Linked DNA regions of Paludisphaera borealis. The protein of the gene in region 2 binds, or shares a complex with, the protein of the main gene of each other region. Links are inferred from orthologs where the notes say so. Each region holds a gene or a part of one and is shown on either strand. Other genes may lie near its edges.

Region 1 (3,706 bases), 4.0 Mb from region 2 along the record:
GCTCCAGACTCGCCCGTGATCAGGATCGGTCCGGCGGCCTTCGACCCGAGGGTCGTCGACCTGAGCGATTCCAATGCTGCGCGACGGCTGGTGACGTCGAGGCGATCAGGACGGCCGGGGACTTCACGGATCTCTCGATTCAGGGTGATGCGCCGACTTCGCTCCATGGTCGACCGACTCCTTTTCCTGCTGGGGGAGTTGGGGATGCGGCGAACGCGACGCCCGGTACCCATCGCCGACGACTCCGCGTCGAGGCCCGACGTCGACCGAACCGCGTTCGCAATACGCGTCCGGCGGCGCATCTCCAGGTCTTCAAGATCGACGCCCGGGCCTCTCTCTCTTGAGCAACGCGCCGGCCGAGGCTTCAGAGGGTGGTCGCGGCTCGGCGGGAAGTTGATGGATCGCTTGGGTTTTTGTAAAGTGGGGAGGGGTGTGTGGGATTTCGGGATCTTGCCGTGGGATCGGCCGGGGAGCGACCGAACGCTCGGCGGTTCGTCGTCTGCGACCACGAGGGAGCTTGGCCTTTGGCGACGGGCAGAAGCGCTGCCAGCGAAGACCGGATCGGCGAATACCGCATCGTCCGGCTGATCCATCCTGGCGTCACATCGGTGGTCATCGAGGTGGTCCAGGAATCCACCCAGCGGCGGTACGCCGTCAAGCAACTGCTCGAATCGCGCGCCGGCGACGCCAGCGAGCGGAAGTCGTTTGCGTTCGAAGCCAAGCTGGGAATGGAGTTGCGACATCCGAATCTGGTCCGGGTGATTGAGTTCGTCAAGGATTGCGATCAGCCTTACTTCGTGATGGATTACTTTCCGTCCTTCCATTTGAAGCTTCCCATCGCGCGTCCGTCGGTCTATCCCATGCCGACGACCCAGCTTCACCGGATCATCCGTCAAGCGGCTTCGGCCCTGGCTTACATGCACGATCAGGGCTGGATTCACCGCGACGTCAAGCCGGAGAACATTCTGGCGAACAAGAGCGGGGAAGTCCGGGTGATCGACTACACGATCGCGATGCGGCCCCGGACCGGCCTGAGCAAGCTTTTCGGCGGCAAGATTCCTCGTCAGGGGACCACCAGCTACATGGCGCCGGAGCAGATCCGTTGCGAGGACCCGGCCCCGGGGGCGGATATTTACAGCTTCGGCGTCACTTGCTATGAATTGACGTGCGGCCGCCCCCCCTTTCGGGCCAATTCCCAGCAGGAACTTCTCAACAAACACCTGCGGGAACGGCCGGTTCCGTTGATCACCCACAACAAGCTCGTCACTCCGAATTTCAACGAACTGGTCATGAAGATGATCCAGAAGCGGCCCGAAGATCGGATCGCGAGCTTCCACGAATTCCTCACCCGGTTCCGGTCGGTCCGAATTTTTCAGGACGACCCGGACCCGGGCGCCGATAATGACGTCAGGTCGTTTTCGTGACCGCGTTCCACTTCGTGATCGTGTTTTTAGTGTAAGTGCCAGGCTAGTCAAGGTTTGCGATAAGATCAATCGATTCGCCGCGAGCATGCTTTCGAGGATCAGGCCTTCATGCGCAGTCCCCACGAACAGCGTCTGCCCTTCGAGGCGCCCATCTACGAGATGGAGTTGCGCCTCACCGAGATGGAGGCGCAGTACGCCAAGAACCGCGGCGGCGGCGACACCTCGAAGATCGGCGAGCAGATCCGCCGCCTGCGTCGCGAGCTGGCGGCGCTCAAGCGCGAGATTTATTCGCATCTCGACCCCTGGCAGACCGTCCAGGTGTCGCGGCACCAGCAGCGACCCCAGACCCGCGACTACATTGAGCTGATCTTCGACCAGTTCCTCGAACTTCACGGCGACCGAGCGATCGGCGACGACCAGGCGATCGTGACCGGGCTGGGTTATCTCGACGACGTGAAGGTCATGTTCATCGGCCACCAGAAGGGCAAGAACCTCGCCGAGCGGACCGCCTGCCACTTCGGTTGCGCCCACCCCGAGGGCTACCGCAAGGCCCTCCTGAAGATGCGGTTCGCTGCCAAGTTCGGGTTGCCGATCGTCTCGTTCATTGACACTCCGGGCGCCTACCCGGGGATCTCGGCCGAGGAACGGGGGCAAGCGGCGATCATCGCCGAGAACCTGATGGAGATGAGCCAGATCGCCACCCCGATCGTCTGCGTGGTGATCGGCGAGGGAGGCTCGGGAGGCGCTCTGGGAATCGGGATCGGCGACCGTCTGGGCATGCTCGAACACACCTATTATTCGGTCATCAGTCCCGAAGGCTGCGCCACGATCCTCTGGAAGGGGAGCGAGCACGCCCCCAAGGCCGCCGCGGCCCTGAAATTCACCAGCCGCGACCTGCTCGGCTTCGGCATCGTCGACGAGATCGTCCCCGAGCCTCTCGGCGGCGCCCATCGCGACCACACCGAGATCGCCACGACGCTCAAGCAATTCCTCCTCCGCCAGGTCCGCGAGTTGATTGGGGTCCCCACGCCCGAACTCCTCGACCGTCGCTACGACAAGTACCGCAAGATCGGCGTCTTCCTGGAAGGAACCGAGGGCGGTCCGGAACCCCAGCGCAACGGGCGAGCCCCGTCCCCCGTTTGACGCCTCGCGGCGCGCGGGCCGGGCTCGACGCCCGGTCTCGCTGCGCAAGTTTCGTGTTTGGAACAAGTTAAGGTGTCCTGCTCGCTAGGGTGACGGATCTCTCACGAGGGCCTTTCGCTCCGCACGGGGACTGCTCGCTCTGGTGTGGGTACTCCTGGATCTGCTAACTTAGTCGCCGCATTAACACTCGATCGACGCTCGGGATTTGGGGGTCGCCAGCCCTATCTGTTTCTCAACCCCGGCTTTTCTCGCACCTGGAACACTCGAAAAGCAGCTTGCCACGACTTGATTTCTTGCGATGACAAACCTCTCGGATCGAATTCTCCACCTGGCGGCCGGGCTTTCCTGCTCGCGGCGAGACGAGACTTCGGCGCACACCCATCGAGAATGCAGACCATGAGACTGATTCAACGGTTGATCCGGCCGTACGTCTGGCACGAGTTGCCGGGGTGGGGACGACTCTATGGCGCGTTCGTCGGCGATTTCCGGCGCGACGTCGAGTGGCGAGACGAACCGCGCAGGACCATCCGGGGCAAGCTCCACGGTTACCAGCTCGACCTCGACCTGTCGCGGTGGTCGGAACGGATGACCTATTACCTCGGCCGGTTCTACGACCTCGAGTTGCAGCTCCTGGTTCTCGGGCTGCTGCGGCCCGGCGATCGGTTCATCGACATCGGGGCCAACATCGGCATGATCACCCTGGCCGCGGCAAGCAAGGTGGGCGAGACCGGCGTCGTCGACGCATTCGAGCCCAACCCCCGGTGCGCCGCGCGGATTCGATCGTTTCTTGAGCACAATCATATCGGCCACGTCCGGCTGCACGAGATGGGCGTCGGCGACGTCGACGCGGAGCTGAGCCTGTCCGTCCCTCGCCATAACTCGGGCGAGGGCAGCTTCTTGCCGTTCGACTCCACCGAGAACACCCCCGATCGATACGAACAGATGACCGTCCCGGTGCATGTCGCCGACTCGGTTCTGGAAGCCGACCCACGACCGCCCATGATGATCAAGATGGACGTCGAAGGGTTTGAGTGCTTCGCCCTCAAGGGCCTGGCCCGGACCATCCAGCGCCATCTACCGATCGTCGCCACCGAAGTCGAGTCGGCCCACCTCGTTCGGGCCGGACAGACGCCCGCCGA
Region 2 (3,969 bases):
GCGGTCGCGGTAGATCTTCTTGAGCGTGGCCTCGCCGTCCTCGTCGCGGACCGCCACGATCTGGCCGTCGCGGGCCTGGTCCTGCTTCTTGATGATGACGAAATCGCCGTCGGCGATGTGCTCCTCGATCATCGAGTCGCCGGTGACGCGGAGGGCGAACTTGGCACCGTCCTCGACCCAGTCGGAGAACGTCAGCTCCTCGTTCTGCTCGATCGCCTCGATCGGCTGGCCGGCGGCGATGCGGCCCACCAGCTTCACGCCGGTCGGGTGGCCCGTGGCCGATTCTTCGAGGAGCTGGATCGCGCGCGACATGTTCGGCTCGCGATGGATCAGCCCCTTCTTCTGGAGCGCCTTGAGGTGGCACATCACGCCGTTAGGGCTCTTGATCTGGAAATGAACCCCGATCTCCCGAACCGTCGGGCCGTATCCTCGTCCGTGAATCTTGCTGCGAATGAAGTTGTAGATCTCGCGCTGGCGAAGCGTGAGCGCGTCGAGGTCGGCCATGATTCATCTCCAGTAGTGTCGAACGCCGGGATCGGATCGCATCCGCGCGCCCGATGGAAATAAGCGCAGCACACGGACGATCACTTACTGACCCTTTGGCTGCTAATGTACACAGGTAATCTAGCGCACGCGAGAACATTTTTTTCGGGTCGTCTGAGACATTCTTCAAGATCACCTGGCCATGTTCCACAAGGTGAGTATCCCCCTTGTGTTAAGGAGGGGAGGCTGGTTACTCTCTGGGCGGTTTTTTCGCCACATGGAGCCTTTGGAAAGGACCGGTCATGTCGACTCAGACGCGCGTGCTCGCGATTCACGCCCACCCCGACGACGTGGAATTTCAGTGCGCGGGGACGCTCGCGCTTTTGAAGCGGGCTGGCTTCGCGGTGACGATCGCGACGATGACGCCGGGCGATTGCGGCAGCGCCGAGCTGGATTGCGAGGCGATCGCCGAGGTCCGTCGCGGCGAGGCGAAGGCGGCCGCCGATCTGATCGGCGCCGATTACCTGTGCCTCGAATTCCGGGATCTGGTCATCTTCAACGACGACGATTCAAGACGGCGGGTGACCGAGGCGCTGCGGCGGGTGCGGCCGAACATCATCCTGACGGCGCCGCCGGTCGACTATCATTGCGACCACGAGGCCACGAGCATTCTGGTGCGCGACGCCTGTTTCTCGGCTTCGTGCCCGAACTACGCGACCCGCCAGTGGGAGCCCGCGCCGGCCATCGACTGGATTCCGCACCTGTATTTCGTCGACTCGCTCGAAGGGGCGGATCGCGACGGCAGGCCGGCCCCGGCCGATTTCCACGTCGACGTGACGGACGTCTTCGAGGTCAAGAAGGCGATGCTCGCCTGCCACGCCAGCCAGCGCGACTGGCTCTTGCGGCAGCACGGGATGGACGAATACCTGACGAGCCAGGAGCAATGGGGGGCGAAGCGGGGGGCGGAGATCGGCGTCGCCAAGGCCGAGGGGTTCCGCCAGTACAACGGCCATCCGTACCCGCACGACAACCGCCTGCTCGCGTTGCTCGGGCAGGACGGCCGGGGCGGCCGGTCCGCCTCGAAGCCGTCGTGAGCCCGGACGGCGGCCTCAGGTGCTCGTATAGTCGATCAACTGCGCGATCATGCTCTTCAGGTCGCGGCGATGGACGATGCGGTCGATGAAGCCGTGCTGGAGGTGGAATTCGCTGGTCTGAAACCCCTGGGGGAGCTGGACGCGGACGGTCTGCTCGATGACCCGGGGGCCGGCGAAACCAATGAGCGCCTTGGGCTCGGCGAGGATGATGTCGCCGAGCGAGGCGAAGCTGGCGGCGACGCCTCCCATGGTCGGGTGGGTCAGGACGCTGATGAACAGGCCGCCGGCCGAGCGGTAGCGGCCCAGTGCGGTGGAGACCTTGGCCATCTGCATCAGCGAGAAGATGCCTTCGTGCATCCGGGCGCCGCCGCCCGAGCCCGAGACGATCACCAAGGGGAGCTTCTGGCGAGTGGCCTCCTCGACGGCCCGCGTCAGCTTCTCGCCGACGACCGAACCCATGCTTCCCATGATGAAGTTGCTGTCGGTGATGCCGAAGACGATGCGCCGTCCTTTGATGAACCCCTGGCCGACGAGGGCGGCCTCGTTCAGGCCGGTTCGCGCCTGCTCGGCCTTCACGCGCTCGGGGTAGGGGCGGCGGTCGTCGAACTTGAGGGGGTCGGCGGGCAGGAGGTCAGGGAACCAGTTCTCGAAGGTGTCTTCGTCGAGGAGCTGGCGGATTCGCTCGACGGCCGTCACGGGCATGTGGTGGTTGCACTCGGGGCAGACGCTCAGGTTCTGCTCGACCTGCTTGCGGAAGAGCGTCGCGCCGCAGCCCTCGCACCGCATCCAGACCCCTTCGGGGACCCGCTTGGCTTCGAAATGGCCATGCCAGGCGTGCAGGGGACCTCCTCCTTTACCGGCCATGGGCGTTCTCCCGTCTTCTTTCCAATTCGGATCGCCGTCGCGTCGGCCCGACGCGCGGTGGTCGATGAATCCACACAATTCCGTTGCGACGAACGTTTGTCAAGAGGAGCCGTTCCCGCCCAGCAGGTCGGCCCGGACCTCGATCCGCTCATAGCCGCAACATGGCAGGAATTCGTCCAGGTGCAGTCGAGGCACGCGTTTAAGGTAGCAGGCGATCATCCGGGCGATGGGCTCGCCGACGATCAGGCCGAAGGCTTCGTCGGCATGGCGGCGAAAGAGCGGCTTGAAGGCGGCTCGGAGCCGTTCCATCGCGTCCTCGACGGTCTCGCCCTGGGGGGGGCAGATGGTCCGGGGGTCGTCGATCCACTGGCGGAACAGCCGGGTGTTGCGACGGCGGATCTCCTCGATTTGCAGCCCTTGCCAGAGCCCCTGGTCGAGGTTCCGGAACTCGTCGATCCGCCGGGGACGCAGCCCGAGCGCCTTGCCGATGATCTCGGCGGTCCGGACGACGCTTTCGCCCGGTCCGCAGTACAGCGCCGAAAGCGCGGTCTGATCGTCGCGCGTCGCCAGCCGCTCGGCCAGCCGGGCGACCTCGGTCTTCCCCTGTTCGCTGAGCGGGATGTCGAGGACGCCTTGGACCCGGTTCTGCTCGTCGTAGAGCGTCGCGCCGGGGCGAATCAGTAAGACCTGCGATGAAATCGACACGGCCGTCATACCTGTCGGGGCCAACCTGCAACGTCGCGCGTTCTTCAGCACACGGAAAAACGGTGTGTCGCGGTCAGCCCGTATCCCTTTCGTTGAGCCAGACCACCCGCATCGATCGCCTGGCGACGCCTCGGCGACGACTGGGGCCCGGCGCCTCGCTTCCCCTCGACGCCGCGTTGAAGATTCGACGCGTACCGAGGGAGACCCGTCCAGCGTTCGGAATGAATGGAAGTCTTACATGGCAGGATGGGCGGACGTCGTGATCGATATCCGGTGGTCCAGTCGGAAGTTAAACCGCCGCGGGTCGGGGAGCGCATTGATTGACGACGGCGAGTATCGCACCGTATGGTCAATTTCTACCATCCTCGCTGGGCCTTGGCAAGACGACCGCCGTTCCAGGTTGCCGGCGGACCACACGATCCTCGAAAGCAGAACGCCATGACTCGACACCGATCGTCGTTTCTCGTGCTGGCGCTGGTCGCCGCGTCCGGCCTGTCGATCGCGGCCGACGATCCGGGGGGCTTGCCGGAAGACGCGCGGTTGAACGCCTTGTTCCGCGATTACCTGACCGAGACGTTCCACCGCGAGCCGCTGTCGGCGACGAGGCTCGGCGAGCACGGCTTCGACGACAAGCTAGACGACCTGTCGCCCGAGGCGCGCGAGGCCAATCTTCAGCTCCGCCGCGACACTCTGGCCCGGCTGCGGAAGGAGGTGGTCGTCGATCGCCTCTCGCGGCCTTCGAAGATCGACTACGACGTCTTCCTGCGGCATCTGGAAAGCACGATCTGGCTGGGCGAGACGTTCCACCCGTTCCGCGACGATC
Region 3 (3,603 bases), 5.2 Mb from region 2 along the record:
GCGCTCGACCCAGGTGGTGTCGACGTTGCCTTCGATGAAGTCTTTGTTGCGGAAGATCGTGCGATGCAACGGGATGGTCGTCTTGACGCCGTCGATCACCAGTTCGTCGAGCGCGCGGCGCATCCGGGCGACGGCTTCGGGGCGGGTCGGGGCGTGGACGATGAGCTTGCCGACGAGCGAGTCGTAGTTGGGGGGGACGGAGTAGCCGGCCTGGATGTGCGAGTCCCAGCGGACGCCGGGGCCGCCGGGGATGCGGAGGCCGGTGATCTTGCCGGGCGAGGGCCGGAAGTCGTGGTCGGGGTCTTCGGAGTTGATCCGGACCTCGATCGAATGGCCGTTGGAGACGACGTCTTCCTGGCGGATGCCGAGGGGCTCGCCGGCCGCGATGCGGATCTGCTGCTTGACCAGGTCGATGCCGGTGACCATCTCGGTGACCGGGTGTTCGACCTGGATGCGGGCGTTGACCTCGATGAAGTAGAAGTTGTTGTCGGCGTCGACCAGGAACTCGCAGGTGCCGGCGTTGTAGTAGCCGACGGTGCGGGCGAGGCGGACGGCGGCCTCGCCGAGCTTGGCGCGGACCTCGATCGGCAGATAGGAGGCGGGGGCTTCCTCGACGAGCTTCTGGTGCCGCCGCTGGAGCGAGCAGTCGCGGTCCCAGCAGTGGATGACGTCGCCGTGGACGTCGCCGAGGATCTGGACCTCGACGTGGCGGGGGCGGTCGATGTATTTTTCGAGGTAGACGCTGGGGTTCTTGAACGCGGCCTCGGCCTCGTTGCGGGCCGTTTGCAGGGCTCCGGCGAGCGAGGCTTCGTCGCGGCAGACGCGCATCCCCTTGCCGCCGCCGCCGGCGGCCGCCTTGATGAGGACGGGGAAGCCGATCGCGCGGGCGAACCGCAGCGCGTCGGCGTCGGAGACGGCGCCCCCGTCCGAGCCGGGGACGCTGGGGACCTTGGCTTCGGCGGCGATCCGCTTGGCCTCGGTCTTCAGCCCCATCTTGCGGATGGCCTCGTGGGGGGGGCCGATGAACTCGAAGTTGCAGCTCCGGCAGATCTCGGCGAACTGGGGGTTCTCGCTGAGGAAGCCGTAGCCGGGGTGGATCGCCTGGACGTCGGCGACCTCGGCGGCGGCGATCAGCCGGGGGATGTTCAGGTAACTGTCGGTGCTCGCCGACTTGCCGATGCAGATCGCGCGATCGGCGAGCGCCAGGTAGGGCGCGTCGCGGTCGGCCTGCGAGTAGACGGCGACGACTTCGACGCCCAGCTCTTTGCACGCGCGGATGACCCGCAGCGCGATCTCGCCGCGGTTGGCAACCAGAATCCTTTGGAACATCGGGCTTCACCTACCTCGACAAGCGCACTGTCTTGCTACCGCTTCTCTCGGGACGCATCGCGGCGCGGCGGTCAGGCCGGGACGACGCGGAACAAGGGCTGACCGAACTCGACCGGCTGCCCGCTCTTGACCAGGATCTCGGCGATCGTCCCGGAGACGCCGGCCGGGATGTCCGTGAAGACTTTCATGGCCTCGATGATACAGAGCGTCGACGAGGGCTGCACGGCGGTCCCGACCGAGACGAACGGCGGCGTGTCGGGGGCGCTCGAAGAGTAGTACGTGCCGACCATGGGGCTCTCGATCACGATCGTCTTGGGGCCAGCGGCCTCCTGAGGCGCGGGCTGGGGCGCCGGCGACGCCGAGGGGGCGACGGCGTGTTGGGGATAGGCGAGGGGCGAGCCGGCCGGCGGGTTGAAGGCCGATGCGGGGATCGCCAGCTCCGGGCCTCGACGTTGGAGGTGGATGCGGGCGGGGCCGTCGCTGATATCCAGGTCGGTCAGGTCGTAATGTTTCATCAACCGAACCAGGTACTTGACCTTCTTGAGGTCGAACGGCTCGCTTGTTTCGGGAGCGTTATCGCCCATTCCTTGACTCCACAACGCGATGCTGGTTTCTATGCTTTTTATTTATTGAATATCGATGAAGAGGGCCGCTCGGAACCGTGTCGGCGAGGACCGCGTCGTGCGTCGTGGTTCAGAGCCTCATCGCGTCGAGCGCCTTCGGCAGGTCGGACAGAACCTCGCAGCCGTCCGGGGTGACCAGGACGTCGTCCTCGATGCGAACGCCCCCCCATTCGGGGAGGTAGACGCCCGGCTCGACCGTCACCACCATGCCCGGTTCGAGGATCGTCGGCGACTCCTTGCGGAGCCTCGGGGCTTCGTGGATGTCCATGCCGATCCCGTGTCCGAGCCCGTGGTCAAAAAAACGGCCGAACCCCGCTTGCTCGATGACCGAGCGGGCTTCGGCGTCGACGTCTTGAGCTTTAACACCGGGGCGAATCGCCGCGATGGCACGTTCTTGAGCCGTCAGGACGGTGCGATAGACCTTTTCGAATTCCGGTGTGACCTTACCGGTCACTACCATGCGCGTCAAGTCGCTTTTGTAGGGTCGGCCGGTCGCCCCCCAGTCGATCAGGACGAAATCGTCGTCGCCGATCCGCGTCTCGGCGGTCGGCCGGGCGTGGGGCAAGGCCGCGCGGCGACCGACTGCGACGATCGGCGGAAAGCTCGATCCCGTGGCCCCGAACTCGCGGAGGAAGGCTTCCAGTCGGTCGGCGACCTGCTTCTCGGTCTCGCCTTCAACCAGGCTGGCCCGCAGCTTCACGAATGCATGCTGGGCGAAGGCGACCGCCTCGCGAATCTCGGCGATCTCGATCTCGTCCTTGACGGCCCGGAGGGTCTCGACGTGGTCGCAGGTCGAGATCAGGTCGCAGGAGGTCAGCTCGCGCTTCAGGAAATCCCAGTCGGCGACGCTCAGGTACGATGATTCGAAGCCGAGCCGGCGGATTCCGAGCCCCTTGACGGTCTGCGCCACGGCCTGGTTCATCGACTGGACCGCCGGGCGGATGACGGCTTCAAGGCCGGGGCATTCCTGTTCGAGCTGGGTCGTGAACCGGCCGTCCGAGAGGATCACGTCGCGATCGCGGCCCGCCAGCAGCAGCGTCGAATCGCCCGAAAAACCGGTCAGGTAGCCGACGTTGGTGGGATGGACGACCAGCAAGGCGTCGAGGTTCTCCGCGGCCAGCCGGGCGCGCAGCTTGTCGCGGCGAAGCAAGATTCGATCCATGAGCGACTCCAACGATCATTCCGAGAAACGAGGACGAGAAGGATCGCGGATCGAGACCGCCGAGGACTGGCGGGGTGGAACCGGAACCTCCGCATGTTACGTTAGCCGGAACAGCGGCCGCCGCAAAGGGGCGACGGCCCTGCCCGTCCCCGCCACGACCGACAGAAAGTGAAAAGCACCATGTGGATTCGTCAAAGTTCCCGACTGACCGCCGTGGTCCTGGCCGGTCTCGCAGCCGGCTCGCTGGCCGTCGCGGCCGTCGATGACGCCAAGACCCTCTTCGACGGTTCGAGCCCCAAGGGCTGGATTCTCTGCGACGGCAAGCCGCTGGCCGACAAGTTCGTCCAGGCCGACGGCCTGAACCCTCACGACACGGGAAGCTACATCACCGTCCACGAGGAGAAGCTCGGCGACTTCGTCCTCGACTTCGACTACAAGCTGACCAAGGGGTGCAACTCGGGCGTCTTCATCCGGGTCGGCGACCTCAAG

Evidence for each region. The genes of interacting proteins can lie anywhere in the genome.
Region 1: the proteins of accD (region 2) and BSF38_RS05065 are in contact, whole or in part, in a solved structure (PDB 8UXZ), measured with the Escherichia coli proteins. The link is inferred for Paludisphaera borealis from one-to-one orthologs.
Region 3: the proteins of accD (region 2) and accB are in contact, whole or in part, in a solved structure (PDB 8UXZ), measured with the Escherichia coli proteins. The link is inferred for Paludisphaera borealis from one-to-one orthologs.

The regions. Positions count from the first base shown.
Region 1 is NZ_CP019082.1:1,306,419-1,310,124, forward strand. Bases 559-3,549 are described here. They hold BSF38_RS05065 (acetyl-CoA carboxylase carboxyltransferase subunit alpha), read left to right. Parts: upstream 559-1,532; coding sequence 1,533-2,567; downstream 2,568-3,549. Other genes in these bases: BSF38_RS05060 (serine/threonine protein kinase), read left to right, coding at 559-1,424; BSF38_RS05070 (FkbM family methyltransferase), read left to right, coding at 2,964-3,549. In the rest of the region: BSF38_RS05055 (ATP-binding protein), read right to left, coding at 1-167; more of BSF38_RS05060, read left to right, coding at 525-558; more of BSF38_RS05070, read left to right, coding at 3,550-3,706. UniProt on the Escherichia coli protein: Component of the acetyl coenzyme A carboxylase (ACC) complex. First, biotin carboxylase catalyzes the carboxylation of biotin on its carrier protein (BCCP) and then the CO(2) group is transferred by the carboxyltransferase to acetyl-CoA to form malonyl-CoA.
Region 2 is NZ_CP019082.1:5,332,290-5,336,258, forward strand. What follows is about bases 518-3,346. They hold accD (acetyl-CoA carboxylase, carboxyltransferase subunit beta), read right to left. Parts: upstream 2,442-3,346; coding sequence 1,593-2,441; downstream 518-1,592. Other genes in these bases: BSF38_RS20595 (PIG-L deacetylase family protein), read left to right, coding at 786-1,577; BSF38_RS20605 (histidine phosphatase family protein), read right to left, coding at 2,541-3,155. Also shown: transcriptional repressor LexA, read right to left, coding at 1-504; BSF38_RS20610 (DUF885 domain-containing protein), read left to right, coding at 3,585-3,969.
Region 3 is NZ_CP019082.1:128,384-131,986, forward strand. The notes cover bases 158-3,045. They hold accB (acetyl-CoA carboxylase biotin carboxyl carrier protein), read right to left. Parts: upstream 1,914-3,045; coding sequence 1,401-1,913; downstream 158-1,400. Other genes in these bases: accC (acetyl-CoA carboxylase biotin carboxylase subunit), read right to left, coding at 158-1,329; BSF38_RS00560 (M24 family metallopeptidase), read right to left, coding at 2,023-3,045. Also shown: more of accC, read right to left, coding at 1-157; more of BSF38_RS00560, read right to left, coding at 3,046-3,114; BSF38_RS00565 (3-keto-disaccharide hydrolase), read left to right, coding at 3,295-3,603. UniProt on the Escherichia coli protein: This protein is a component of the acetyl coenzyme A carboxylase complex; first, biotin carboxylase catalyzes the carboxylation of the carrier protein and then the transcarboxylase transfers the carboxyl group to form malonyl-CoA.